4 regions of the Bradyrhizobium sp. AUGA SZCCT0182 genome follow, and region 2 is predicted to be linked to each of the others. Evidence: predicted binding sites of a transcription regulator. Region 2 holds the regulator's gene; each other region holds the start of a gene.
What was found. The regulator PhoB, encoded in region 2, activates phosphate uptake and scavenging genes when phosphate is short. The targets are predictions, from matches to a motif close to TGTCATNNANCTGTCAT.

Region 1 (7,203 bases), on a different contig from region 2:
TCGCCGTCCTTGTAGAGGCCAGGCATTTCCGCGGTCTCGCCGCCGATCAGGGCGCAGCCGGACTCCCGGCAGCCCTCGGCAATGCCGGCCACGATGGCAGCCGCAGCTTCCGGATCGAGCTTGCCGCAGGCGAAATAGTCGAGGAAGAACAGCGGCTCGGCGCCCTGCACCACGAGGTCATTGACCGACATCGCCACCAGGTCGATGCCGATTCCGCCGTGCAGGCCGGTCTCGATCGCGATCTTGACCTTGGTGCCGACGCCGTCGGTCGCGGCCACCAGCACCGGGTCCGTGAAGCCGGCTGCCTTGAGGTCGAACAGCCCGCCAAAGCCGCCGATCTCGGCGTCGGCGCCGGCGCGGGCGGTGGCACGCACCATCGGCTTGATGAGATCGACGAGGCGATTGCCCGCATCGATATCGACGCCCGAATCGGCGTAAGTGAGCCCGTTTTTGCGGTCGATCATGCTCAATTCCCGTCAGAAGACGGCTGGTTACGAGGATTTCGGCGATCCTGCAATGGCTCGCAAGCGCGGGGTCGATATACTATGTAGATAACAACCGGCCCGCCCCGCAAAGGGCCGGATCTGTTACGCAATTAGGCCGGTAGCCGGGAAGCGACCGAGTTGAATATTCCGAATATCATTACACTGGGTCGCATCATCCTGGTGCCCATTATCGTCTGGGCGATCGCCTCGAGGCAGATGGAGATCGCGTTCGCTATCTTCGTGATTGCCGGCGTCAGCGACGCCGTCGACGGTTTCCTCGCCAAGCGCTTCAATATGACCAGCGAGCTCGGCGCCCTGCTCGATCCCCTCGCCGACAAGGCGCTTTTGGTCTCGATCTACGTCTCGCTCGGAATCTGGGGCGCGGTGCCGCTGTGGATCGTGATCCTGGTGGTGTCGCGCGACATCATGATCGTCACCGCCGTGATTGTGTCATGGTTGTTCGACAAGCCTATCCCGATGAAACCCTTGATGGTCTCGAAGCTCAACACGGTGGCGCAGGTGGCGTTCGCCGCCCTGGTGCTGGCGTCGCTCGGCTTCAACTTCAAGCCGACGCCATACGACCTGATCCTGATGGGCTTTGTTACGGTCTTTACTTTGGTTTCCGTCTCCCTCTATCTCGTGGAGTGGGTGCGGCACATGAGTACGATCGAGGCCAAATAGGCGTTTTGTTTGAAGCGTTTTGTTTGACGCGTCCTCACGCGAACCGGTACCCACTTCGCTTGAAAACGCCATGGTTCCGGAGACTTGCGTGGCAGTTCGCGTTCAACCCCGTCAGCTTGCCTTTGCGCTGCCGCATGCAGAAAGCCTGACCCGCGACAATTTTCTGGAAGGGCCGGCCAATGAGGCGGGCCTGGCGCTGATCGAAAGCTGGCCCGACTGGCCCAACCGCATCATGCTGCTGGTAGGCCCGGAAGGCTCCGGCAAGAGCCATCTCGCCGCGATCTGGGCCGAGCAAGCCGGCGCCCGCTCGATATCCGCACACGCTTTGACGCCCACCGCCGTACCCGGCGCGCTTGCGACGGGGGCGCTGGTGGTCGAGGACCTGAAACCGGGGGATTTCGACGAGCGTGCGATGTTCCACCTGATGAATCTGGGGCGGGAAGACGAAGCCTTCATTCTGATGACGGCGCGGATGGCACCATCGGCCTTCGAGGTCGAGCTGCGCGATCTGCGGTCGCGGCTGCGCGCGGTGCCGACGGTGCCGCTATTGCCGCCCGACGATCTGTTGTTCCGCAGCCTGATCGTCAAATTCTGCGCCGACCGGCAGCTGAGCATCGACGAGACTGTCGTGAGCTATCTCGCCAGCCGGATCGAGCGATCCTATGCGGCTGCGCGCCAGGCCATCGACCTGCTGGATAGCGAGGCGCTGCGGCTCGGCCGGCCGGTGACCCGGGCGCTGGCAGCCGAATTGCTGCGCAACGCCTGACGGGCGCTGCTGCCGCTGCGCGCCATGTCACGCCCCCGCCGCCTTGACGGCGGCGGCGGGCGGAACATCAATGTCATCGAAACGTCATCCAACTATCACATGGTGCGCACGGCATCCGCCTAAACTGGCGCTGCGCTCCAACTGAGATGGACCGAAACTTCATGGACTCGGCACAAGCTATTGAAATAACAGAAAAAGACGCAGTTGCCGAAGCGCCACTGGCCATCGCCACCAGCCCGGAGCGGTTCATCAATCGCGAGCTGTCCTGGCTGCACTTCAATCGCCGCGTGCTCGAGGAAGCGGTCAATCCCGGCCACCCCACGCTGGAGCGGGTCCGGTTCCTGTCGATTTCAGCCAATAACCTTGATGAATTCTTCATGGTCCGTGTCGCCGGTATCAAGGCGCAGGTCCGTGAAGGTATCGCCGAACGCAGCCCCGACGGCCTGACCCCGTCCGAGCAGCTCGTCGCCATCAACAAGACGGTTTCGGAACTCGCCTCGGATCAGCAGGCGATCTGGAGCGACCTGCGCACCATTCTGTCCAAGACCGGGATCATTCTGGTCGATGGCCATGACGTCACCAAGGCCGAGCGGAGCTGGATCGAGGATCACTTCCTCCATAACATCTTCCCGCTGCTGACGCCGCTCGCCATCGATCCGGCGCACCCCTTCCCGTTCATCCCGAGCCTTGGTTTCACGATCGCGCTGCATTTGTCGCGGGTCGCCGACGGCAAGCCGATGAACGCGCTGATCCGCATGCCCGGCAAGATCGACCGCTTCATCCGCATGCCCGCGGGCAAGGACGGCGCGGTACGCCTGATCACCCTGGAACAGGCCACCGGCCTGTTCATCGGCCGCCTGTTCCCCGGCTATACCGTCAAGGGCCAGGGCGCCTTCCGCATCATCCGCGATTCCGAACTGGAAATCGAGGAAGAGGCCGAGGATCTGGTCCGCCTGTTCGAGACCGCGCTGAAGCGGCGGCGGCGCGGATCGGTGATCCGGCTCGAGATCGAAGCCAAGATGCCGGAGGAGCTTCGCGCCTTCGTGCAGCAAGCGCTGTCCACCGCCGACGACGAGATTTTCCTGGTCGACGGCGTGCTGGCGATGAACGAGCTGTCGCAGCTGACGCGGCTCGACCGGCCCGACCTCGAATTCGTGCCCTATGTGCCGCGCCATCCCGAGCGCGTGCGCGACCATGGCGGCGATATCTTCGCTGCGATCCGGCAGAAGGATCTGGTGGTCCATCACCCCTACGAATCCTTCGACGTCGTCGTGCAGTTCCTGCAACAGGCCGCCCGCGACCCCGACGTGGTCGCCATCAAGCAGACGCTCTACCGCACCTCGAACAACTCGCCGATCGTGCGCGCGCTGGCCGAAGCCGCCGAAGCCGGCAAGTCGGTGACCGCCTTGATCGAGCTGAAGGCGCGGTTCGACGAGGAAGCCAATATCCGCTGGGCGCGCGACCTCGAACGCGCCGGCGTGCAGGTGGTGTACGGGTTCATCGAACTGAAGACCCACGCCAAATTGTCGATGGTGGTGCGCCGCGAGGGCGGCAACCTCACCACCTATGTCCACACCGGCACCGGCAATTATCACCCGGTCACCGCGCGCATCTATACCGACCTGTCCTACTTCACCTCGGACCCGATCATCGGGCGCGATGCGGCTCGGGTATTCAACTACATCACCGGCTACGCCGAACCCAGCGACATCGAGCGCATGGCGGTGTCGCCGCTGACGCTGCGCAACCGCATCATCGAACACATCAAGGGTGAATCCAATTACGCCCGCCACGGCAAGCCCGGCGCGATCTGGATGAAGATGAACTCGCTGGTCGACCCCGACATCATCGATGCGCTGTATGAGGCCTCGCAGGCCGGCGTCGCGATCGAGCTCGTGGTGCGCGGCATCTGCTGCCTGCGGCCCGGGCTGCCCGGACTTTCCGAGAACATCCGCGTCAAATCCATCATCGGCCGGTTCCTCGAACACGGCCGAATCTACTGCTTTGGCATGGGTCAAGGCCTGCCGAGCACAAAAGCTGCTGTGTATATCTCGTCCGCCGACATGATGCCGCGGAACCTGGACCGCCGCGTCGAGGTGCTCTGTCCGCTGCAAAATCCCACGGTGCATCAGCAGGTTCTCGAACAGATCATGGTCGCGAACCTGAAGGATACCGAGCAAAGCTGGCAATTGTTGCCGGACGGGTCTTCAACGCGTATGAAGGCCGCGAAAGGCGAAGAGCCGTTCAATCTGCACAACTACTTCATGACGAATCCGAGTCTGTCAGGCCGTGGAAAGTCTCTCAAGGAATCTTCGCCGCGCCGCCTCACGCGCCGTAATGAGCGTCAGCATTCGTCCTAGCGGGTTACGTCATATGGGGGATTGGCGGTGAAGCGGCCGCGCAAGCGCGCAACCAGCGTCGCCGTCATCGATATCGGTTCGAACTCGGTTCGTCTCGTCGTCTATGAAACGATGGCGCGCAGCCTCGTCACGATCTTCAACGAGAAGGCGCTGTGCGGGCTCGGCCGCGAGGTCCAGACCACCGGGCTGCTGGCGACCGACGCCGTCGCCAAGGCATTGACCGCGCTGCGGCGGTTTCGCGCGTTGTGCAAGATCCAGAAGGTCGGCCGCGTCTATGCGATCGCCACGGCGGCCTGCCGCGACGCCTCCAACGGCCCCGATTTCATCGCCAAGGCCGAGCGCATCTGCGGCGCCCCCATTCAAATCCTGTCGGGACCGCGCGAGGCCAAATTGTCGGCGCTCGGCGTCGTGTCCGGCGTGCACAATCCCGACGGCATCGTCGGCGATCTCGGCGGCGGTTCGCTCGAACTGATCGACGTGCACCGCAACCGCGTCCGCAGCGGCGTCACGCTACCGCTCGGCAGCCTGGCGCTGCAGGATCTGTCGGACAAATCGCTGAAACGCGCCGACCGAATCGTCCGGGACGAACTGTCCGACGTCGCCCAGCTCAAGGCCGGCCGCGGCCGCACCTTCTATGCGGTCGGCGGCACCTGGCGCGCGCTGGCGCGCATCCACATCATCCAGAGCGACTACCCGCTGCGGGTGATGCACGGCTATTCGATCCCGGCGGCGGAAGCGCTCGACTTCGCGCAGCGGCTGAGGCGGCTGGCCGCGGCCAACATGCTGGCCAATATCGAGATGATCTCCGACGCGCGGCGGCCGCTGCTGACCTACGCGGCGCTGGTGCTCGAACACATCATTCGCGTTGCCAGGCCCAAGACCATCGTGTTCTCGACCTTCGGCGTGCGCGAGGGGCTGCTGTATGAAAAGCTGCCACCATCCGAGCGCGCCCTCGATGGATTTATCTGCGCCGCGCAAACGCTGAACCAGCTGTTGTCGCGGTCCGCCCGCCATGCCGAAGAACTGGTCTCGTGGACCGATCGTCTGGTCAGGGTCGTCAAGCTGCGCGAAACCGTCGAGGAACGGCGGCTGCGCCACGCCGCATGCCTGCTGTCCGACATCGGCTGGCGGGTGCATCCGGACCATCGCGGCGAGGAGACGCTGAGCCTGATCACCAACGGCAATTTCGGCTCGATCAGCCACCAGGGCCGCGCCTTTGTCGCGCTGTCGGTGTTTTATCGCTACGCCGGTCTCAGCGAGGAAAACGAACCGCCGGCGCGCATTCGCGAGCTGGTGCCTCCGGCGATGGACGAACGCGCCAGAATGCTGGGCGCGGCGTTCCGCGTTGCGCATCTGATCTCGGCGGCGCGAACCGGCGTGCTGCCCGCGACGCATTTCCGCAGCCAGGGCCGCAAGCTGATGCTGGTGTTCGAGCACCGGATGGTCGATCTGGTCGCCGACCGTGTCGGCAGCCGCTTCAAGCAACTGGCGCGGCTGGTCGGACGCTCCGGCTCGATCGTGCGGCGGTAAAGACAGAATTATCCCTGTCTCATTGCACAGCGGCCCCAAGCAGGGATGCGACGGATCGCCGAGAACGCCAAGCTCACATAAAAAACGCCCGGGAGATTCCCGGGCGTTACCGTTTTCGCGATGCGAGCCGTTCGCTACGCAATCCGCTGTCTGAACACCTACGCCGCCTTGGCGGCGTGCTCCGCGGCGTGTTTCTGCTGCGCGCTTTTGCGCCACATCGATCCCACCACCAGCACGATCGCGATGCCGATCAGCCCGCACACCACCTCGGCGCCATGACCGCCATTGGCGAAGTGCAGGCCGGTCCAGCCGAATAGCTTGTCGAGCTGGACGCCGACCGGGCCGTCGGAAAGCGCACGCAGATGCGGAACGACGGCAGGATCGGTGGCCATCACCTCGCCCGCGACCCAGCCGAGCAGGCCTGCACCGGCCCACACCAGAGCCGGCATGCGCGTCAGCAGCGCCATGATCAGCGCCGCACCGGCAACGATCAGGGGAACGCTGATCGCAAGGCCGATCACCAGCAGCGGAATGCTGCCATTGGCGGCCGCCGCAACCGCGATCACGTTGTCGAGGCTCATCACGATGTCGGCGATCGCCACGATCCGCACGGCAGCCCACAGATGCGCCGCCGCGTGCACGTCGCCCTCACCTTCATCTTCGGGCACCAACAGCTTGGCCGCGATGTAGAGCAGCGCCAGTCCGCCGACCAGCTTGAGGAACGGTAGCGCCATCAGCGACACGACGATGCCGGTGAAGATGATGCGCAGCCCAACGGCGACGCCGGCGCCGAGGATCATGCCCCAGAACCGCTGGCGCGGCGGCAGCCCGCGGCACGCCATCGCGATGACGAGCGCATTGTCGCCCGACAGCAGGATGTTGATCCACATGATCTTGCCGAGCGCGACCCAGAAGGCGGGCTGCTGCATCTCGGCCTGGAACTGCGTGAAGAAAGTCGAGATCGTCGCCGGATCGAAAATTTGCAGCACCCAGTTCACAGCATGCTCCCCCCGGCGCTTGGCCGTCCTGGGCGGCGCTCGCGCGCCGCTCGTTTTGAATTAACCGACGATTTCGTTGCCGGAGAAGAACTGCGCGATTTCAATCGCGGCCGTCTCCGTCGCGTCCGAACCATGCACCGAATTCTCGCCGATCGACTTGGCGTGAACCTTGCGGATCGTGCCCTCGGCCGCCTTCGACGGATCGGTGGCGCCCATCACGTCGCGATATTTCAGCACCGCACCCTCGCCCTGCAACACCTGCACCACGACCGGGCCCGACGTCATGAAGTCGACCAGTTCGCCGAAGAACGGACGCGCCTTGTGGACCGCGTAAAAGGTTTCAGCCTGGTCGCGCGTCATGCGAATGCGCTTCTGGGCCACGA
Region 2 (7,203 bases):
TCGTGGAACAGGCGATACAATAGGCGCTCGCCCGACAAATCCGGATCGAGCAGTTCGACATCCTCGACGGTCGAGATCAGCGACTGGCCTTCGACCCAGGCGTCGTCTTCGGCCACCGCATGCGTCACGGCGCCTTCTGGCGCATCGCCGGGATCGAGGTCGGCCTGCCGCGCCCGCTCCGGCGCCTGCGGCAGGAATTGCAGCAGCATGCCGCCGGCGCGCCAGCGGTGTTTCGGACCGTCGCCGCTGCCGCGCCATTCCTCGCCGACCGCAAGCCGCACGCGCGTCGGGATCTGCTCGGAGCGCAGGAAATATTCATGCGCGGCGTCTTCGAGATTGCCGCCTTCCAGCGCCACCAGGCCTTGATAGCGGCTCATGTCCGCGCCCTGGTCGATGGTCATCGCCAGATGACCGTTACCCAGCAGCGCGCCGGAGTCCTGCCCGTCCTTCAGCCGCGTCGCATCGAAGCGCGCATAGGCGCGCAGCCGATCCGGCAGCTGGAAATCCACGATCAGGAACGACACCGGGCCGTCGGTCTGGGTCTGCAGGATGAAGCGGCCGTCGAACTTCAGGGACGAGCCGAGCAGCGTCGCCAGCACGATGGCCTCGCCGAGCAGCTTGCAGACCGGAGCCGGGTAATCGTGCTTGGTCAGGATGTCGTCGAGCGCGGGGCCGAGCCGGGTCAGCCGTCCGCGCAGGTCGAGCGCGTTGACTTCGAACGGCAGCGCTGCATCGTCGATGGGAACCGCCGATGGCGCGCGGATCGGCGCTGAGGGCGTGATTTTGATGTCGGGGGATTGAGTCATGGCGCTTTATCTGGGGTCGAAGAGGGTGAATCGAAAGGGGGTATTACGTCGTCCCGGCGAAGGCCGGGACCCATAGCCACAGGGAGTTCTGAGTAAGGCAAGGCGTCAACCACTGCCTTCAATCGTTAGAGCCGCGGCGTATGGGTCCCGGCCCCCGTGCGCAACTGCGCACTAGGCCGGGACGACAGTTACGTTGGGGCCGCTACGCCACTTCGTTAAAACACCAGGCCAGAATGCCCTTTTGCGCATGCAGGCGGTTTTCGGCTTCGTCGAACACCACCGATTGCGGGCCGTCGATCACCTCGTCGGTGACCTCCTCACCGCGATGAGCCGGCAGGCAGTGCATGAACAGCGCATCACGCTTGGCCAGCGACATCAGCTGGGCGTTGACCTGGTAGGGCTTGAGCACGTTGTGGCGATGCTCGCCGTCCTTGTCGCCCATCGACACCCAGGTGTCGGTCACGACGCAGTCGGCGCCGGCGACGGCGGCTTCCGGGTCGTTGCCGAGCACGATCGGCGCCTGCGTCGCCTTGATCCAGTCCTTCATCGCCTTGTTCGGCGCGAGCTGCGGCGGGGTGGCCACGTTCAGTTTGAACTTCAGGCGTTCCGCCGCATGCGCCCATGACGCCAGCACGTTGTTGTCATCGCCGGTCCAGGCCACGGTGCGGCCCTCGATCGAGCCGCGATGCTCCTCGAACGTCATCAGGTCCGCCATCACCTGGCAGGGATGCGAGCGCCGGGTGAGCCCGTTGATGACGGGCACGGTGGCGTTGGCGGCAAGCTCCAGCAACGCATCGTGATTGAGGATGCGGATCATGATCGCATCGACGTAACGCGACAGCACGCGCGCGGTATCGGCGATGGTCTCGCCGCGGCCGAGTTGCATTTCCGCGCCGGTCAGCATGATGGCCTCGCCGCCGAGCTGGCGCATGCCGACGTCGAACGAGACCCGGGTGCGGGTCGACGGCCGTTCGAAGATCATCGCCAGGGTCTTGCCCTCGAGCGGCTTTCTGGGCGTCTCATGCGCCTTCAGCTTCGCCTTCATGGCGACGCTCAGGTCCAGCATGTTGCGCAATTCCTTCGGCGGCAGCTCGCTGATATCGAGAAAGTGACGTAGGGACTTGCTCATCACCCCGCCGCCTTCTTCTTGTCGCCTGACAGCGCGATGCAGGCGCGTTCGAGGCTTTGGACGGATTGCTCGATCTCGGATTCGGAAACGATCAGGGGCGCGAGGAAGCGCACGACATTGTCGCCGGCGCCGACCGTCAGCAGCTTCTGGTCCCGCAGCGCGGCGACGAGATCGCCCGAGGGCACCACGGCCTTGACGCCGATCAGCAGCCCTTCGCCGCGCACTTCCGCCAGCACGGAAGGATAGCGATCGACCACGGAAGCGAGCTTCTGTTTCAAGAGCAGCGACACTTTCTGCACGTGGTCGAAGAAGCCGGGTTTGAGCATCACGTCGAGCACCGCGTTGGCGGAGGCGATCGCCAGCGGGTTGCCGCCGAAGGTCGAGCCGTGCGAGCCCGGCGTCATGCCGGACGCCGCCTCTGCCGTGGCGAGACAGGCGCCGATCGGAAAGCCGCCGCCGAGCGCTTTTGCCAGCGACATGATGTCGGGGGTGACGCCGAGGCGCTTATAGGCAAACAGATCGCCGGTGCGGCCCATGCCGGTCTGCACCTCGTCGAAAATCAGCAGCAGGCCCTTGTCGTCGCACAATTGGCGGAGCGCCTTGTAGAACGCATGCGGCGCGCTGCGGACACCGCCCTCGCCCTGCACCGGCTCGATCAGGATGGCGGCGGTCTGCGGCCCGATCACCTTCTTCACCGCTTCGAGATCGCCATGCGCGACCTGGTCGAAGCCGTCCAGCGGCGGACCGAAACCTTCCAGATATTTGGCCGAGCCGGTCGCCGCCAGCGTGCCCAGCGTGCGGCCGTGGAACGCGCCCTCGAAGGTGACGATGCGGTAGCGCTCGGGATGTCCCTTGGCGGCGTGATAGCGGCGCGCGACCTTGATCGCGCATTCCATCGCTTCCGCGCCGGAATTACAGAAGAACACCAGATCGGCAAAGCTCTGCTCGCACAGCCTTGCTGCAAGCTTGTCGCCGTCCGGACTCCTGAACAGGTTCGACATGTGCCAGAGCTTGGTGGCCTGCTCCTGCAAGGCTGCGACCAGATGCGGATGGCAGTGGCCGAGCGCATTCACTGCCACACCCGAGGTGAAGTCGAGATAGCGCTCGCCTGACGTCGAGATCAGCCACGCGCCTTCGCCGCGTTCGAAACCGAGATCGACTCTCGCGAATACGGGAAGCAGATGCGACGGGGCGCTGTTGGTCATGGCTATCACTGACGGTTAGAGACCGGCCACATAGCGTGCATTGGCGCGAACGCGGCACAGCCGGTCTTGCGAAAACAAAACGTGCCGCCTTTTCGGGGCGGCACGTGACAGGCATTCTATGCTGGCTTTGGACCGTGTCAACACGCCGAAATCCGCTTGTTTTGAGCATGATCTCCGGGCAAGCGCCTTGCGCTTGTCCCGAGGGAAAACCGGCGTCCACTTTTCCGGATCATGCTCGAACCGCTTCCCTGCGGTGCAAGATAAAGCAATCCGTAGCATTCCGGTGCCGTGGAAAACTCCAATTACAATGCATAAATACCGGAACATGTGGACGCACGGACGCGTACTCTTGCGCCAGAGTCCCGCCATATTGTAGCGTCTGGGCTGTCGGGTACGACATCTCGTGCGGAAGTACTGACCCCTAGAGTCCATTTTGTAAGGCGTAAACGTTCGGGCGGCTTTTTTGCGCCCGGCGAGGGCTAAGGGATTCTGCCCGCTGGGATTTTTGAGAATTGGCATCGCCAGCGCTGCCCCCGGTTTGGCCGGCTCTGTGCGAAGGGAAGAATGCGATGACGGTATTGACCTGGTCCGACGAGCGCGTCGAGCAGCTTAAAAAGCTCTGGGAGGGCGGACTTTCCGCCAGCCAGATCGCCGCGGAACTCGGAAATGTGACGCGAAATGCAGTGATCGGCAAAGTGCACCGGCTGGGTCTCTCCGGCCGTGCCAAGAGCCCCTCCTCGGCCGCGCCGCGTCAGCGCAAGGCGCGCCCCGCCCAGCAGATGATGCGGGTGGCGCGCCCGGTGTCGCGCGGCAACACCGCGCTGGCCCACGCCTTCGAGGTGGAGATGGAGCCGGATCCGGTCGCCTACGACAATGTGGTGCCGATGAGCCAGCGGCTGACGCTGCTCGAATTGAACGAGGCCACCTGCCACTGGCCGATCGGCGACCCCTCCAGCTCGGAATTCTTTTTCTGCGGCGGCAAGGCGCTCAGCAGCCTGCCCTATTGCGCGCATCACTCGCGCATCGCCTATCAGCCGGCCTCCGATCGCCGCCGCCCGGCGCCGAAGCCGACCAGGTAAGGGCTGCGCATCAGCTACGCGGAAAATATCCGCTGTCGTCCCTGCGAACGCAGGGACCCATAACCACAGGCGATCGTGGTTAGGCTTGGCTGGAGCTCCAGCTCGCTTCAAAAATCGATACTTGTGGTTATGGGTCCCGGCCTTCGCCGGGACGACGATGGAGTATTGGCTACTCCACCTTCGCGAACCGATCATCCAGCGCGTAGCCGGCGCCGCGCACGGTGCGGATCGGGTCCTGTTCGCGGCCGGGGTTGAGCAGTTTGCGCAGGCGGCCGATATGGACGTCGACGGTACGCTCGTCGATGTAGATGTCGCGGCCCCAGACGCTGTCGAGCAGTTGCTCGCGGCTGAATACGCGGCCGGGATGTTCCAGGAAAAACTCCAGCAGGCGATATTCGGTGGGGCCGAGATCGATCGGACGGCCCGAGCGCGCGACGCGGCGCTTCTCGCGGTCGAGTTCGATATCGCCATAGGTCAGCACGGTGGCCAGCCGCTCCGGGCTCGCCCGCCGCAACAGGCCCTTCACCCGCGCCAGCAGCTCCGGCACCGAAAAGGGTTTTACGATGTAGTCGTCGGCGCCGGTCGCCAGCCCCCGCACCCGTTCGCTTTCCTCGCCGCGCGCGGTCAGCATGATGATCGGCAGCGCCTTGGTCTCCGGCCGCGCCCTTAAGCGGCGGCACAGTTCGATGCCGGACAGGCCCGGCAGCATCCAGTCCAGCACGATCAGGTCGGGCACCCGCTCCTTCAACCGTGTATCGGCGTCGTCACCGCGGGCGACGGTTTCGACCTCATAGCCTTCGGCATCGAGGTTGTAGCGCAGAAGCGTGGTGAGCGCTTCCTCGTCTTCAACCACCAGAATGCGTGCGTTCATCTATGTAAGCCTCTTGTGTTTTGACGCGCTGTCGATACGCGAAAAACGTCTCTCGTTCCGCTGTCAGTTCAGTAACTAGTTTCCCGGCACAGTCGTGGCAAAATTCGTCATGTCGCCCTTCGGGCGCTTGTCGAGGATCTGCTGGCCTTCGATCATGTAGAACACGGTCTCGGCGATGTTGGTGGCATGGTCGCCGATCCGCTCGATGTTCTTGGCGCAGAACATCAGATGGATACAGAACGAGATGTTGCGCGGATCTTCCATCATGTAGGTCAGGAGTTCGCGGAACAGCGAGGTGCAGATGGCGTCGACTTCCTCGTCGCCCTTCCAGACCGCCATCGCCGCCGGCAGGTCGTGCGACGCGTAGGCGTCAAGCACGGACTTGACCTGCGACTGCACCAGATCGGTCATGTGTTCGAGACCGCGGATCAGTTTCAGCGGCTGGAAATCGTTCTCCAGCGCCGCGACGCGCTTGCCCATGTTCTTGGCGAGGTCGCCGATCCGTTCCAGATCGGTGGCCACCCGCATGGCGCCGACGATCTCGCGCAGGTCGATGGCCATCGGCTGGCGGCGGGCAATCGTCAGCACCGCGCGTTCCTCGATCAGGTGCTGCAGGCGGTCGATCTCGGCGTCGGAGGCGACGACGCGTTTTCCCAGCGCAACGTCGCGCCGGATCAAGGCATCGACGGATTCGGTGATCATGCGTTCGGCAAGGCCGCCCATTTCGGCGACCAGGCGGGTCAATTCCTGAAGATCGCTGTCGAACGCCTTCGCGGTATGCTCTGAAGCCATTGTCTTCTCCTCGCGATGTGCGCTTAGCCGAACCGGCCGGTAATGTAATCCTGGGTGCGTCGGTCGCTCGGCGAGGTGAAAATCTTGTTGGTGTCGTCGAATTCGACCAGTTCACCGAGATACATGAAGGCGGTCTTGTCCGAGACGCGCGCCGCCTGCTGCATGTTATGGGTCACGATGGCGATGGTGTAGTCCTCCGCCAATTCTGTGATCAATTCCTCGACCTTGGCGGTCGAAATCGGGTCCAGCGCCGAGCAGGGCTCGTCGAACAGGATCACTTCAGGGCGCACCGCCACCGTGCGCGCGATACAGAGCCGCTGCTGCTGGCCGCCGGACAGGCTGAGGCCCGATGCATTCAGCTTGTCCTTGACCTCGTTCCACAGCGCACCGCCACGCAACGCCTTTTCGACGCGGCCGTCCATCTCGGATTTCGAGATCTTCTCATAAAGGCGGATGCCGAAGGCGATGTTTTCGTAGATCGTCATCGGAAACGGCGTCGGCTTCTGGAACACCATGCCGACCCGGGCGCGCAGCAGATTGAGATCGAGCTTGGGGTCGAGGATGTTGGTCTGGTCGAGCATCAATTGCCCGGTCGCCTTCTGGCCCGGATAGAGGTCGTACATCCGGTTGAAGATCCGCAGCAGCGTGGACTTGCCGCAGCCGGACGGCCCGATGAAGGCGGTGACGCGGTGGGTGCCGAGCGTGAGGTTGATGTTCTTCAGCGCGTGGTGCTCGCCATAGTAGAAGTTCAGGCCCCGCGCGGTCACTTTCGGCGGCGCGTCGGGCAGCGCCACGTGGGGAACGCCCGCGTTGACGGCACTCATGGATACAGAAACTTCGGTCATTTTGCGGTCCTCTCGGCGCCAAGGATGCGCGCGCCAATATTCAGGGCGAGTACGGTCAGGGTGATGAGCAGCGCCCCGCTCCAGGCGAGCTGCTTCCAGTATTCGTAGGGGCTCTGCACGAAGTTGTTGATGGTGACCGGCAGGTTCGCCATCGTCTTGGTGAGATCGAGGCTGAAGAACTGGTTCGACAGCGCGGTGAACAGCAGCGGCGCGGTTTCGCCGGCGACGCGGGCGGTGGCGAGCAGCACGCCGGTGATGAGACCACTTCGCGCGGCGCGATAGGCGATCCGCTTGATCACCAGCGAGCGCGGCAGGCCGAGCGCGGACGCCGCTTCACGCAGCGGATTGGGCACCAGGCCGAGCATGTCCTCGGTGGTGCGGACCACCACGGGGATCACGATCACGGCCAGCGCCAGACAGCCGGCAAAGGCCGAGAAGCCGCCCATCGGCACCACGATGGCGCCGTAGACGAACAG
Region 3 (7,203 bases), on a different contig from region 2:
TCCCGTTGCTGATCGCCTGCCGGTCGCTGTCACCAAGGGCGACGTCGATGGGGAAATCGACGCCCGGGCGCGGCATCATCTGCCGTTCAAACGCATCGCCATGAAGATCGACGATCCCAGGCAGCACCAGCAAGCCGCCGGCGTCGATGCCCGGCGAAGCGCGGCCCTGGTCGGCGCCGATGGCGCTGATGTCACGGCCTGCGATCCGCAGCGAGGTCTCGTGGATTTCGTGGCCGAGCAGGGCCCGGCCGCCTTCGATGAAAATGTCAGTCACGATGCTGCACCCTGATGCCTGATCTGCGCGCGGACGGAGCCCGCGCCTGCTTCGTATTTTGCCAGAAAATCCTCGACCGTGAGCTTGCGGAAATCGGGTAGGGCGCGGCGCAGCGTCTCATGGTCCCAATTCCACCAGGCAAGCTCGGCGAGCCGACCGGCGACATCTTCCGAGAACCGCCGTTTGATCGGCCGCGCCGGATTTCCGCCGACGATGGTGTAGGCCGGGACGTCCTTGGTCACGATCGCGCCGGCGGCGATCACCGCGCCGGTGCCGACGTTGCGGCCGGGCAGGATGATCGCGCCATGCCCGATCCAGACGTCATGGCCGATATGGATGTGGTGCGCGCGCCGCCATTCGAAGAACCCGGCGTCGGCGCTCTCGCCGGGAAAATAGGCGCTGGCCCGGTACGTGAAGTGCGCCTGCGTCGCGCGGTGCATCGGGTGGTTGCCGGGGTTGATCCGGGTCATCGCCGCGATCGAGCAGAATTTGCCGATGGAAGTGTAGGTGATCTGGGCGTCGTTGACGACGTAGGAATAGTCGTCCATCGACACTTCATGCAGGATCGTGCGCGCGCCGACTTCGCAATAGGCACCAAGCTGGGCGTCGTGCAATTTCGCCGTGGGATCGACGGTCGGGTCGACTGAAAGCATTTTGCCGGCCATACGGGCGTCTCTCCGCGACAAAGATGGTGTCACGATGGCACCTCATCAACGGGCATGATGACATCTTCGTGACGGTTGCATGACTGATGTCGCGGGTGTTCGCGGGTGTGGACGGTCGCTGCACCGTGTCGCGGTTGTCACACAACTGTAAAATCCAATCGTTAGCGATGGTCCACGGTCGGGATTCTGGAGCATTGCATGCTGGTGGTGGAAGGTTTGACGTGCCGTTTCGGCACAAAAGCCGCAGTGGATGATGCGTCATTCTCGATCGCGCCCGGTAGCTTTGTCGGCGTGATTGGCCGCTCCGGTGCCGGCAAGTCGACGCTGCTGCGGATGATCAATCGCCTCGCTGAGCCTTCCGAAGGCCGCATCCTGTTCGAAGGCGTCGACGTCACCGCGCTGCGCGGCAAGGATTTGCGGCAATGGCGCGCCCGCTCGGCGATGATCTTTCAGCAGTTCAATCTGGTCGGCCGGCTCGACGTGCTGACCAATGTGCTGATGGGGCGGCTCGCCGAAATCCCGTCCTGGCGTTCGCTGACGCAAACCTGGCCCGAACGGGACAAGGCGCTAGCGATGTCGGCGCTCGAGCAGTTCGACATGGCTTCGCTTGCAGCCCAGCGCGCCGACCAGCTTTCCGGAGGTCAACAGCAGCGGGTCGCGATCGCGCGTGCGCTGGTGCAGGAGCCGGATATCATTCTCGCCGATGAGCCGATCGCTTCGCTCGATCCACGCAACACGCGGATCGTGATGGATGCGCTGCTGCGCATCAACAAGCATTTCGGCATCACCGTGATCTGCAATCTGCATTCGCTCGACCTGGCGCGGACCTATTGCGACCGCCTGATCGGCATGTCCGCGGGCCGCATCGTGTTCGATGGGGCGCCGGCGACGCTGACGGATCTCATCGCGCGCGAGCTTTACGATCTCGAAGCCAACGACGTCATGGGCGCTGCACCCGCACATGCGCCTGGTGGTGCTGCCGTCCCTGAGCTGGGCACTGCGGCGGCGGCCTGAGCGTTCTTCTGTAACAGGGCGGCCGATTGCAAACCTGCAAACGGCCGAAAAAATCAACACAACAAGAGGGCACACCATGATCAATCGTCGTATCGTTCTGGCCGGCGCAGCCGCGCTGGCGTTTTCGGCCTCCGCCGCCTCTGCGCAGGACTGGAAGGGCAAATATCCGGAACTGACCTTCGCCGTCGTGCCGGCGGAAAACGCCTCGGGCGTGACCGAACGCTGGGCACCGTTCGTCGCCTATCTATCCAAAGAGCTCGGCGTGAAGGTCACGCTGCGCATTGCCAACGACTACGCCGCCGTCATCGAAGGCCAGCGCTCCGGCAACATCCATATCGCCAGCTACGGCTCGGCGTCGTTCGCGCGCGCGCGGATGACCGGCGTCAAGACCGACGCGTTCGCTAACGACATCAATGCCGATGGCTCTACGGGTTATTACTCGGTGTTCTTCGTCAAGGCGTCGAGCCCGTACAAGAACCTCGACCAGCTGAAGGGCAAGAATCTCGCTTTGGTCGATCCGAATTCGACGTCGGGCAACAACGTGCCGCGCTTCGAGCTCGACAAGCTGGGCATCTCCGATGCCGACACGTATTTTGGCAAAGTCGTGTTCAGCGGCAGTCATGAGAACGCCATACTGGCGCTCACGCAGGGCACCGTCGAAGTCGCCGCCAATCAATGGACCACCGACAACGACTCCACGCTGGCCCAGATGCTGACCAAGGGCATGCTAAAGAACGCCGACGGCACAGTGATGAAGAAGGATGATTTCCGGATCGTCCATAAGTCTGCGCCCATTCTCAATGGGCCTTATGCTTATAATTCGGACCTTCCGGACGGCCTGAAGGCCGCCATCGCCAAGGCGTTTGCGGATGCACCGGCCAAGGACAAGGCCGCCTTCGACCGTCTTTCCGACGGCCAGAAAAAGGCATTCAATCCCGCCACGACAAAGGATTGGGACGGCATGATCGACCTGATCAAGTTCGTGGACAATCTTCGCAAGAAGAAGGCGTCCTGATCGATTGGCGGAGCGAGACCAGGCCGGGTCCATGCGACCCGGCCTTTTTCCGTTCAGGACATAACCGGCACAGCAGCCTTCCATGACATCAGCCGTATCCATCCTTCCAGCCCAGCAACTCGCGGTGCTCAACGACGCTTATCGTGCGGCGGTGGCGCGCAAGCGGCTGCGGATGACGCTGGCAACGGCGGTATTCTTCGCGGTTCTCGTCATCGCCGGGATCGGGGCCGAGGTTAATCCGGTAATTTTCGTCAACAAGATCGGAAATTTCGTCAGCTACTTCGACCGCATCGGCACGCTGGAGAGCGGCGCGCGGGTCTGGGCCGATATCGGCGAGTGGTTCTGGGGCTGGAAAAAATGGCTGGCGCTGCTCGGCGAGACCGTCCTGATCAGCTACGTCGGTACCCTGGCCGGGGCGATCCTCGCTTTTGCGCTCAATTTTCTGGCCGCTGAAAATACCTCGCCGGCGCCATGGCTGCGATTTACGGTTCGCCGCCTGATGGAGTTCTGCCGTACCGTTCCGGACATCGTGTTTGCGCTGATCTTCGTGATCGCGTTCGGTCTCGGGCCGATGGCCGGGGTTCTCGCCATCATGATCCATTCGGTCGGTGCGCTCGGCAAATTGTATTCCGAAATCGTCGAGAACATCGACATGAAGCCGGTCGAGGGGGTCCGATCGACCGGCGCGAGCTGGATATCGTGCATACGCTTCGCCGTCGTGCCGCAGGTCGCGGCGGGTTTTGCCAGCTACACGTTGCTGCGCTTTGAGATCAACGTGCGCGGCGCTTCGGTGATGGGTTTCGTCGGCGCCGGCGGCATCGGCCAGGAACTCGTCGTTGCCGTCAGGAAATTCTTTTATTCCGACGTCAGCGCGATCCTGCTGATGATCATTGTCACCGTGTTCCTGATCGATATCGGTACCGGATGGGCGCGCGGGCGGCTGTTTGGCAGGGAGGCGCGGGCATGACACGGTTGCCTGCGCCTGACTCCGGGGATTTGCGCGGCCGCTATCCCGAGGTCTTTGACCGGCCGGTTTCCTCCCGTCTCGCGATCCCCGCGATGCTGCTGGCTGCGTTCGGGATCTTCGTGTTCGGGCTGGTCGAGCTGGAGTTTTCGCCGGCGCGGATGCTGGCGGGGCTGAGCCAGCTCGGCTGGATCACGATGATGATGATCCCGCCCGATCCCGGCAGTTCGCTCCCGGTCTATCTCGTTGCGCTCGGTGAAACCCTGTCGATCGCGCTGCTCGGCACGACCCTTGCCGCGTTGCTCGCGCTGCCGGTCAGTCTGCTGGCGGCAAAGAACATCGTTCCGTCGGGTATCTTCCGGTTCCCGGTTCGCCGCTTTCTCGATTCGATCCGCGGCGTCGACACGCTGATCTGGGCGCTGGTCTGGATCAACGTCGTCGGCCTTGGGCCGTTCGCGGGCGTGCTGGCCATTGCGGTGGCGGATTTCGGCGCGTTCGGCAAATTGTTCTCCGAAGCGATCGAGGCCGCCGACCGGAAGCAGGTCGAGGGCATCCGGGCCTCCGGCGGCAATGCGCTGCACGAAATACGGTTTGGGCTGATGCCGCAGGTGCTGCCCGTCATCGCAGGGCAGGTGCTCTATTTCATCGAATCGAACACCCGCTCGGCTACGATCATCGGGATCGTCGGCGCCGGCGGCATTGGATTGCAGCTGGCCGAGCAGATCCGGGTGCTGGAATGGCAGAAAGTCTCATTCCTGATCCTGATGATCCTGGTCGCGGTGGCGGCGATCGACTGGATTTCAGGCAAGCTGCGGTTTGCGATCATCGGCCAGCGCGCGGTGGTCTGATCCAGCGATCTAATCGCTTTCGACGATGAACTCGACGCGCTCGGCGGCGAAGCGCGAGCGCTTGGTTACGATCGGCTGGCCGTCGGGATCGACGTCGGTGCTGTCGACCACCAGCACCGGGCGGCCGAGCGCGAGATCGAGCCGTGCGGCGTCGCTGGCGTCGGCTATGGCGGCGGTGATCCGGGTGGACCACCTGCGGTAATCGCGGATGCCGTAATGTGCGACCAGCTTGGTCATCGAGCGCACGCTGGCGAAGACCTGTCCCGCGTCAGGGAAGCGCTCGGCGGAAAGCCATGAGGTGCTGACGCAGATCGGTGTCCGGTCGGCCAGCCGCAGCGCCTCGATCCGGACCAAGGGTGCGCCCGTCTTCAGCCCGAGTTCCCGCGCCAGTTCACGTGTCGCGACATCGTCGGACGCTTCGATCAACTGGCCGCGCGGTTCATGGCCGCCGGCGCCTACGATCTCGGAAAACCGCGTCCGCGAGCGCAAGGGATAGGCGAGGCGCTGGGTCTCGACATAAGTGCCGCTGCCGCGCTCGGCGCGCACCAGCCCGCGTTCGGCGAGCGTCGCCAGCGCCCGGCGCACGGTATGGCGGTTGACGCGATAGGTTTCGGCGATCTCCATTTCACCCGGCAGCTTTTCGCCCGCGGCGAAGCGGCCCTCCGCAATGGCGCGTTCGATCCCGTCGGCGACCTGCCGCCACAACGCCACACCGGTGGCCGCATCCTGCATGCTCATGGTGTGAATATATCCGGGACGGTCATCCGAAAAAACAACCCTGTTGTCACCAAACAGTCATGGCGTTTGGTTATGAAGTTGTCTATTAGCATAGACAACTTGATTCCGGCAAGGTGGATATGACGGCAACCGAGAACGACAAGCAGGCGCAGCGCAAGGCCGTCATGGCGGTGCTGGCGCATTCCGATCCATCAGAGATATCCGGCCGTCTGGCGGCGATCACGCTGCCTGATCACGAGAATCTGCGCGAGCCGGAAAACGGCCTCGTGATGGTGCGCGGCCGTATCGGCGGCGACGGCTCTGCCTTCAACCTCGGCGAAGCCACGGTATCGCGTGCGGCGGTGCGGCTTTCGACCGGCCAGGTCGGATTCGGCTACACGCTCGGCCGCGACCGCGAGAAAGCGCGGATGATCGCGCTGTGCGACGCCATGGTGCAATCGGATGAATTCGCCGGCCTCATCGAGACAAAGGTGATCGCGCCACTGTGCGCGGCAATGACCGCCACGCGGAACCGCAAGGCGACCGAGGCTGCGGCGACGCGGGTCGATTTCTACACCTTGGTGCGGGGAGAGGGTTGATGACGACGGTTGCCGAACTGCCCGCAGGATTTGCCGACAAGGTGCTGTCAGCGCAATCGACCTTCCGCTCGGTGATGGATGCGATGGCGCGTCCCGGCAGCGTGCAGCGCATTGCGGCCGTCGCCGGCACGCCCGCCGCGATGATGCGCGGCACCGCGGCTATTGCGCTGACCCTGTTCGACCATGATACGCCGATCTGGCTCGACGGCCGGATGTCGGCAACGACGGACGTTGCCAAATGGCTCAAGTTCCACACCAGCGCGCCTGTGATCGCGGATTCCTCGATCAGCAGCTTTGCCCTGATCGGTAGTCCCCGCGAGCTTCCGGCGCTCGATCGTTTTGCGTTCGGCAGCAATGAATACCCGGATCGTTCGACGACGTTGATCCTGCAGGTCGACAGCCTGTCGCAGGGGCCCGCCCTCGAACTGCGCGGCCCCGGCATCGACGGCACAGCGATCCTGCAGGCCGCGATCCAGCCCCATGATTTGTTCGAACGGCTTGCCGTCAATGTGCCTCTGTTTCCGCGCGGCATCGATGTCGTGCTGGTCCATGACGATGCAATTGTCGCGATACCGCGCACCACGCGGTTCGCGAGGGGAGGCTAGACATGTACGTTGCCGTCAAGGGAGGCGAACGCGCCATCGAGAACGCCCATCGCCTGCTGGCGCATGAGCGGCGCGGCGACCGTGACGTTCCCGAGGTTTCGCTGTCCCAGATATCCGAGCAGTTGTCGCTCGGCGTCGACCGGGTCATGACCGAGGGCTCGTTGTACGACCGCGAACTCGCGTCGCTCGCGATCAAGCAGGCGCGCGGCGACATGATCGAGGCGATCTTCCTGGTCCGCGCGTTCCGCGCCACCCTGCCGCGCTTCGGCGCTACCGAGCCGGTCGATACCGGCGCGATGCAGGTGCGGCGGCGGATTTCCTCGACCTTCAAGGACATTCCCGGCGGGCAAATCCTCGGGCCGACTTTCGATTATACCCATCGTTTGCTGGATCCTCAGCTTGCCGAGGGGTTTTCTCCGGAAACGCCGGAGACGAGCGAAGCGTCGCTCGCGGCGACGCCTCGCGTGACCGACATTCTCGGCCGGGACGGCCTGATCGAGCC
Region 4 (7,203 bases), on a different contig from region 2:
CTGTGATATCCGCGACGGCGCGGCGGTCGATGCGATGATGGATCAGGTCTGGCGCGAGGCGCCGATCGACGTGCTGGTCAACAATGCTGCCGCGACCTTTCTCGCGCAGACCGAACATCTGTCGTTCCGCGCGGCAGACGCGATCCTGGGGCCGACGCTGCACGGCACGATGTATTGCACGCTCGCGGCCGGCAAGCGCTGGATCGAGGGCCGTCATAGAGGCGTGGTGCTGAGCATCCTCTCGACCTCGACCATCACCGGCCGCGCCTTCACGGTGCCATCGGCGATGGCGAAGTCCGCCATACTGGCGATGACGAAGAGTCTGGCGGTGGAGTGGGGGCCGAAGGGCGTTCGCACGGTCGCGATCGCGCCCGGTGCGTTTCCGACGCCGGGCGCGTCGGGCCAGCTTCGTCCCGAGGGCCGCGACGAGAGCTGGGCGCACCGCAATCCGCTCGGCCGCGCCGGCGAGCATGGCGAGCTCGCCAATTTGGCGAGCTTCCTGATTTCCGACCATGCCGGCTACATCAATGGCGAGATGGTGGTGCAGGATGGCGGCTCGCATTTGCGTAGTTCCGGCGCCGAGGACCTGCTGCAATGGACCGACGCGCAGTGGCAGAAGCAGCGCGAAGGCCGTACCAAAGGCTAACTCCGCAAGAGGCGCGCGATACCTCCAACATGACCGTGGATACAGCGGCTGGACAGCTCGTAAGTGCCTTCCCAAAAAGGCATTTCCCGGTTATCCATGGTTGACGGCCCGACCCGTCGCCGGGCCATCTTCCAGTCACAATGATGAGGGAACCAGTTGTCCGTGCGGCAGATACTGACATCCCTTGTTCTGAGTGCGTTGCTGTGCGGGGCTTCCAGCCTTGCGCAAGCGCAGAGTGCTGCGCCGAAGGGCGCCAAAGACGCTGCCAAGCCCGCGGCATCGGAAAAGCCCGCGGCCGCTGCTAAGTCTGCCGCCAAGCCTGAGTCGGCGGCAGCCGCCGCGGCCGGTGGCGCGGAGCCGACCCTGATCGGCCAGTTCGGAACCTGGGGCGCCTACACCGCGACGCCGAACGGCAAGAAGGTGTGCTTTGCGCTGGCCAAGCCATCCTCGTCGAAGACCAATCCGCCTAACCGTCCGCGCGATCCGGCCTATGCCTTCGTCTCGACGCGCCCGGCGGAAAAAGTCATCAACGAAGTCTCGGTCATGATCGGCTACGCGCTGAAGCCGGGCTCGGAATCCTCGCTCGAGGTCGGCGGCGCGTCGTATGCGATGTACACGCAGGGCGACGGCCTCTGGATCAAGAACGCCGCCGAGGAAGAGCGGATGGTCGATGCCATGCGCAAGGCCGCCGACGTCACCGTCAAGGGTGTCTCGGCCAAGGGCACCGAGACCACCGACACCTTCTCGCTGAAGGGGCTGTCGCAGGCGCTCGACAAATTGGCGCAGGATTGCCGGCGTTAACCTAGCTTTTAGCCCGAACCTAACGCATTTCGTGGCTTTCCAGCGGACGCTGGAAGGCCTATTTGATGGCTCATGACCGACACCATGACCAGCGCGACCGCGGCTACTTCCGGGGCTAATGCTCCTTTGGAGAAGATTCCGCTCGAAACCTATGTGCCGCCAGCCAAACCATCGCTGATCGGCCTCTCGCGCGCGGAAATCGCCGACCGGCTCGGCGAGATCGGCGTTCTGCCCGCGCAGCGCAAGATGCGCACCCAGCAGCTCTGGCACTGGATGTATGTCCGCGGCGCCAAAGACTTTGATGCGATGACCAGCATCTCCAAGGAAATGCGCGCGCAGCTGGTGCAGCATTTTACCGTCGATCGTCCCAAAGTGGTCGCCGAGCAGGTCTCCAACGACGGCACCCGCAAATGGCTGCTGCGGCTGCCGAGCGGCAATGCCCTCGAGAAGGCACATGAAGTCGAGTGCGTCTATATCCCCGAGACCGATCGCGGCACGTTGTGCGTTTCCTCGCAGGTCGGCTGCACGCTGACCTGTTCGTTCTGCCACACCGGCACGCAGCGGCTGGTGCGCAATCTCACCGCGGGCGAGATCGTCGGCCAGATCATGGTGGCCCGCGACCGCCTCAACGACTGGGCCGATCGCGAGACCCCGACCGGCAGCCGCCTCGTCACCAATGTGGTGATGATGGGCATGGGCGAGCCCTTGTACAATTTCGACGCCGTGCGCGATGCGCTGCTGATCGTGTCAGACAATGAAGGCATCGGCATCTCGCGCCGCCGCATCACGCTGTCGACCTCGGGCGTGGTGCCCAACATCGTCCGCGCCGGCGACGAGATGGGTGTCATGCTGGCGATCTCGCTGCATGCGGTGCGCGACGAATTGCGCAACGAATTGGTGCCGCTCAACCGCAAATACCCGATCGCCGAATTACTGCAGGCCTGCCGCGATTATCCGGGCTCGTCCAACGCGCGCCGCATCACCTTCGAATATGTGATGCTCAAGGGCGTCAACGATTCCATGGATGACGCGAAATTGCTGGTGAAAATGCTCAAGGGCATTCCGGCCAAGATCAATCTCATTCCGTTCAACCCGTGGCCGGGCACCAAATATGAATGCTCGGACTGGGACCAGATCGAAAAATTCTCCGAGTATATTTTCAACGCGGGCTATTCCTCGCCGGTGCGCACGCCGCGCGGCCGCGACATCCTCGCCGCCTGCGGCCAGTTGAAATCGGAAACCGAAAAATTGTCCGCGCGCGAGCGGCAGGCGCTCCGCGCGATGGCGATGACGGATTGACTTGATCAACGTAGCTATTCGTCATGGCCGGGCTTGACCCGGCCATCCACGTCTTAACGTGGTCTCAGCGAAGCAAGACGTGGATGCCCGGGCATAGGCGAGCGGAAGCGACGCCGTCCTTCAGACGGCTATGCCCGGGCATGACGGTGGAGAGGTTCGTGACCGAGCAGCGACGCAATGACGGATTGATGCTATGGCGCTGATCGGCCGCTTCTTCGTCATCCTGTTCGGATTCCTGTTCGCCTGTCTGGCGGCGGGGATGATCGTGGTCGGCGCGGTGCTGTATCCCGAATTCAGCGATCTCGGCGCAGGGCCGATCGATCAGGGCGCGATCAATGTCGTGCTCGGGTTCGGCTTCATTTTCATCTCGGGCTTTGCGCTGTTGCCGGCGCTGATCGTGGTTCTGATCACGGAGGCGTTTTATGTCCGGGGCGTGCTGACCTATGCGATCGGCGGCGCGCTCGTAGGCTGCGCCTGCTATCTCGGTCTGGTCCCGTTCGATCCCGAAACGATGCGCTTTGACGGCATCGTCCGCCGCCATCTCGAAATCATGACCGGAGCGGGCATCGTCGCGGGCCTGGTCTACTGGGTGATCGCGGGCCGCTCCGCCGGCGCATGGCGCGAACCGCCAAGACCTTTGCGGCCGCCACCGCCGCTGCCGGCGCACTCACGGCCGCATCCGTGAGCCTTTTCAAGACCCATCCCCTCGGTTAAACACCGCGCCATGAACCGGACCGGACTTTTCATCGCGCTGGGGCTGGCGCTCATTATCGGACTGCTGTTCGGGATTTTCCCTGAACTCGATCTGAAATTGGCGGCGTTGTTCTACGATCCCGCGACCCATTCGTTTCCGTTGAAGCAGAGTTGGCTCGCCGCCTTCGCCCGCGACGCCGCGATGTGGATCGCGTGGGCGCTCGCATTGCCGTCGCTCGCGGCCATCGTGGTGAAGATGGTGCGGCCGGATTTGCCGATGTTCATTCGCGCGCGTACCGCGGTTTTCCTGCTGAGCACCATCCTGCTATCCGCCGTCGTTCTCACCAACCTCACCTTCAAGACCTATTGGGGCCGGCCGCGGCCGGTGGTGGTGACGCAGTTCAATGGGCCGCAGGAGTTCGTGCCGTATTGGGATCCGCGCGGCACCTGCGGACGCAACTGCTCGTTCTTCTCCGGCGAGGGCGCCACCGCATTCTGGGCCTACGCGCCCGCGGCGCTGACGCCCCCGACGTGGCGGCCCTTGGCCTATGTGGCGGCGACCCTGTTCGGGATCACCACCTCTGTGCTGCGGATGGCGTTTGGCGGGCATTTTTTCACCGATGTGGCGGCCGCCGGCCTGGTGAGCTTTCTGGTGATCTGGCTGGCCCATGGCTGGCTATACCGCTGGCCGTCGACCCGGGTCTCGGATTCGGCCGTCGAGACCGCATTGGCCCGCCTGGCCCGGCCCTGGAACCGTCTGACCAAGGGCTCGCGCCAGCCGGGCTGAGCCATCCCGGCCAGCTGCTGCCTCGTGCTATTAAAGGCGTGCCGACAAGCGCGAAGTTTGATATTCGCGCACCCAAAGCCGCAAACGACATCCACCATTTCGACCGATTGGAAGCACGATGAGCACGATCCTGAAGAGCCTGCCCAAAGGGGAAAAAGTCGGCATCGCTTTTTCGGGCGGCCTCGACACGTCAGCGGCGCTGGTGTGGATGAAGCAAAAGGGCGCCCGCGTCTTTGCCTATACCGCCAACCTTGCCCAGCCTGACGAGGCCGACTACGAGGAGATTCCGCGCAAGGCGCTCGAATTCGGCGCCGAAAAAGCCCGCCTGGTGGATTGCCGCACGCAATTGGTGCACGAAGGCATCGCCGCCATCCAGTCCGGCGCCTTCCACGTCTCGACCGGCGGCAACACTTATTTCAACACCACGCCGCTTGGTCGCGCGGTGACCGGCACGATGCTGGTCGCGGCCATGAAGGAGGACGGCGTCAACATCTGGGGCGATGGCTCCACCTACAAAGGCAATGACATCGAGCGGTTCTATCGCTACGGCCTTCTGACCAATCCGAGCCTGCGGATCTACAAGCCCTGGCTCGACCAGCAGTTCATCGACGAGCTCGGCGGCCGTGCGGAAATGTCAGCGTTCATGACCGCCAACGGCTTTGCCTACAAGATGAGCGCCGAAAAGGCTTACTCGACCGATAGCAATATCCTGGGCGCGACCCACGAGGCCAAGGATCTCGAAAGCCTCGACAGCGGCATCAAGATCGTCAACCCGATCATGGGCGTGCCGTTCTGGCGCGACGACTGTGCCGTCAAGGCCGAAAAGGTTGTCGTGCGCTTTGCGGAGGGCCAGCCCGTCGCGCTGAACGGCCAGACCTTCGCCGATCCGCTGGCGCTGTTCCTCGAGGCCAACGCCATCGGCGGCCGGCACGGTCTTGGCATGAGCGACCAGATCGAGAACCGGATCATCGAGGCCAAGAGCCGCGGCATCTATGAGGCGCCCGGCATGGCGCTGCTGCACATCGCCTATGAGCGCCTGGTCACCGGCATTCACAACGAAGACACCATCGAGCAATACCGGATCAGCGGCATGCGCCTCGGCCGGTTGCTGTACCAGGGCCGATGGTTCGATTCGCAGGCCCTGATGCTGCGTGAGACCGCCCAGCGTTGGGTGGCGCGCGCCATTACCGGCGAGGTCACGCTCGAGCTGCGCCGTGGCAACGACTACTCGCTGCTCAACACCGAAAGCCCGAACCTGACCTATCAGCCGGAGCGGCTGAGCATGGAGAAGGTGGAAGACGCGGCGTTCACGCCGGCCGACCGTATCGGCCAGCTGACCATGCGCAACCTCGACATCACGGACACCCGCGCAAAGCTGAAGCTCTATTCGGACACGGGCCTGCTATCGAGCGGGGATGGTTCCGAGATCTTCAAGCTCGGGAACGACAAGGACTGAACCTGCGAGGCCGGACTTTGTTTGGCGCCTCTGCACCGCTGCGGCCCGCCGTTACATAGCTGTCATCCGGGGTGGATAGAACTGGTCACCTTCACTTCTTGCTGAGCAATGGCTGTCGCTGTCCCGCCGGCAAGCACGCGCGGAGCCCGAGATTGATCAAGCCAGTCACCGTCATCACCCTCGCCGTCCTGTTCTCGGCATCGCCGGTTGTTGCCCAAACAGTTTATCCGATCGACCGTGCCGAAATTCTCTCCGGCGCGCGGTTCGACTTCAAGGTCGAATTCCCTGACCGGGTCGACCAGTCGAAATTGAAGGTAACGGTCAACGGCGAGGACCATGCCGCCGTGTTCGGTCGGTCCGCAACGTTTATCGAGCGTGAGGACGGCAAGGACCAATCCGCGCTGATGCTTCGCGATGTCGAGCTGGCAAAGCCCGGCCCGTTCGTCGTCGAGGTCAGTGACGGCACGAAGAGCCGCAAGGTGACGTGGATGGTCTACGACACCGGGCCGCGCAAGGCGAAGAACGTGATCCTGTTCATCGGCGACGGAATGTCGCCCGCCCATCGCGTCGGGGCGCGGCTGCTTTCCAAGGGCATTGCGGAGGGCAAGAGCCTCGGCAAGCTTGCGATGGACGACATGCCGCATACGGCGCTGGTGGCGACCGCCGGCTCGGATTCGATCATCACCGATTCGGCAAACTCGGCCAGCGCCTATTCCACCGGCCACAAGAGCGCGGTCAACGCGATGGGCGTCTATGCCGACCGCACCAGAGACGCGTTCGACGATCCCAAGGTCGAAACCATCACGAGCCTTGCCCAGCGCCGGCTCAAGATGAGCATCGGTATCGTGACCACCACCGAAGTCGAGGACGCCACGCCGGCGGCGATGGTGGCGCATACGCGCCGCCGGGCTGCCTATGACGAGATCGTCGAGCAGCTTTTCGTGGCGAGGCCCGACGTGTTGCTGGGCGGCGGCAGCGCGAACTTCCTGCCGAAGTCGGCGGCCGGATCCAAGCGCAAGGACGAGATCGATTATATCGCCCGGTTCCGCGAGGCCGGTTATGCCCTGGCGACGACCGCAGGCGAACTCAATGCGTTGGCGGCCAAACCCGAAACGCGCCAGTTGCTCGGTCTGTTCGCCACGGGAAATATGGACGGGGCGCTGGATCGCAAATTCCTCAAGGGTGGCGGCGTCAAGAAATTTCCCGAGCAGCCCGACCTGACCGAGCAGCTCCAGGCCGCGCTGAACGTGCTGTCGAAAAACGAGGCCGGCTTCTTCTTGATGGTGGAATCCGGATTGATCGACAAATACGCGCATGCCCTCGACTTCGACCGCGCCGTCTACGACACCATCATGCTCGACAACGCGGTGCGCCTCGCCCGCGACTGGGCGAGCAAGCGCGGCGACGACACCCTGATCCTGGTGACGCCGGACCATAACCACCCCAACGCACTGGTCGGCACCATCAATCACGACATGAGCACGACATCGGAAGCGCCGATGCGCGAGCGCGTCGGCGTCT

Region 1: a site for PhoB is predicted at 2,015-2,031, ahead of JQ611_RS02465 (RNA degradosome polyphosphate kinase). Genes of this name have one in related genera too.
Region 3: a site for PhoB is predicted at 5,563-5,579, ahead of phnG (phosphonate C-P lyase system protein PhnG). Genes of this name have one in related genera too.
Region 4: a site for PhoB is predicted at 5,732-5,748, ahead of JQ611_RS21140 (alkaline phosphatase). Genes of this name have one in related genera too.

What each region holds. Positions count from the first base shown of each region.
Region 1 covers NZ_JAFCLY010000002.1:34,280-41,482, forward strand. Annotated here, with positions in the region: gene purM (phosphoribosylformylglycinamidine cyclo-ligase) at 1-464, opposite strand, end outside; gene JQ611_RS02455 (CDP-alcohol phosphatidyltransferase family protein) at 624-1,166, shown strand; gene JQ611_RS02460 (chromosomal replication initiator DnaA) at 1,255-1,932, shown strand; gene JQ611_RS02465 (RNA degradosome polyphosphate kinase) at 2,094-4,292, shown strand; gene ppx (exopolyphosphatase) at 4,320-5,822, shown strand; gene JQ611_RS02475 (TerC family protein) at 5,981-6,820, opposite strand; gene ndk (nucleoside-diphosphate kinase) at 6,881-7,203, opposite strand, start outside.
Region 2 covers NZ_JAFCLY010000001.1:483,732-490,934, reverse strand. Annotated here, with positions in the region: gene JQ611_RS02295 (Hsp33 family molecular chaperone) at 1-806, opposite strand, end outside; gene argF (ornithine carbamoyltransferase) at 1,009-1,935, opposite strand; gene JQ611_RS02285 (aspartate aminotransferase family protein) at 1,935-3,140, opposite strand; gene JQ611_RS02280 (GcrA family cell cycle regulator) at 3,710-4,219, shown strand; gene phoB (phosphate regulon transcriptional regulator PhoB) at 4,389-5,090, opposite strand; gene phoU (phosphate signaling complex protein PhoU) at 5,166-5,882, opposite strand; gene pstB (phosphate ABC transporter ATP-binding protein PstB) at 5,906-6,727, opposite strand; gene pstA (phosphate ABC transporter permease PstA) at 6,724-7,203, opposite strand, start outside.
Region 3 covers NZ_JAFCLY010000008.1:122,617-129,819, reverse strand. Annotated here, with positions in the region: gene JQ611_RS11675 (alpha-D-ribose 1-methylphosphonate 5-triphosphate diphosphatase) at 1-274, opposite strand, end outside; gene JQ611_RS11670 (chloramphenicol acetyltransferase) at 271-939, opposite strand; gene phnC (phosphonate ABC transporter ATP-binding protein) at 1,138-1,953, shown strand; gene phnD (phosphonate ABC transporter substrate-binding protein) at 2,030-2,968, shown strand; gene phnE (phosphonate ABC transporter, permease protein PhnE) at 3,051-3,935, shown strand; gene phnE (phosphonate ABC transporter, permease protein PhnE) at 3,932-4,780, shown strand; gene phnF (phosphonate metabolism transcriptional regulator PhnF) at 4,790-5,518, opposite strand; gene phnG (phosphonate C-P lyase system protein PhnG) at 5,638-6,096, shown strand; gene phnH (phosphonate C-P lyase system protein PhnH) at 6,096-6,701, shown strand; gene JQ611_RS11630 (carbon-phosphorus lyase complex subunit PhnI) at 6,704-7,203, shown strand, end outside.
Region 4 covers NZ_JAFCLY010000020.1:6,212-13,414, reverse strand. Annotated here, with positions in the region: gene JQ611_RS21170 (SDR family oxidoreductase) at 1-646, shown strand, start outside; gene JQ611_RS21165 (invasion associated locus B family protein) at 809-1,447, shown strand; gene rlmN (23S rRNA (adenine(2503)-C(2))-methyltransferase RlmN) at 1,532-2,746, shown strand; gene JQ611_RS21155 (hypothetical protein) at 2,940-3,431, shown strand; gene JQ611_RS21150 (phosphatase PAP2 family protein) at 3,471-4,226, shown strand; gene argG (argininosuccinate synthase) at 4,345-5,682, shown strand; gene JQ611_RS21140 (alkaline phosphatase) at 5,835-7,203, shown strand, end outside.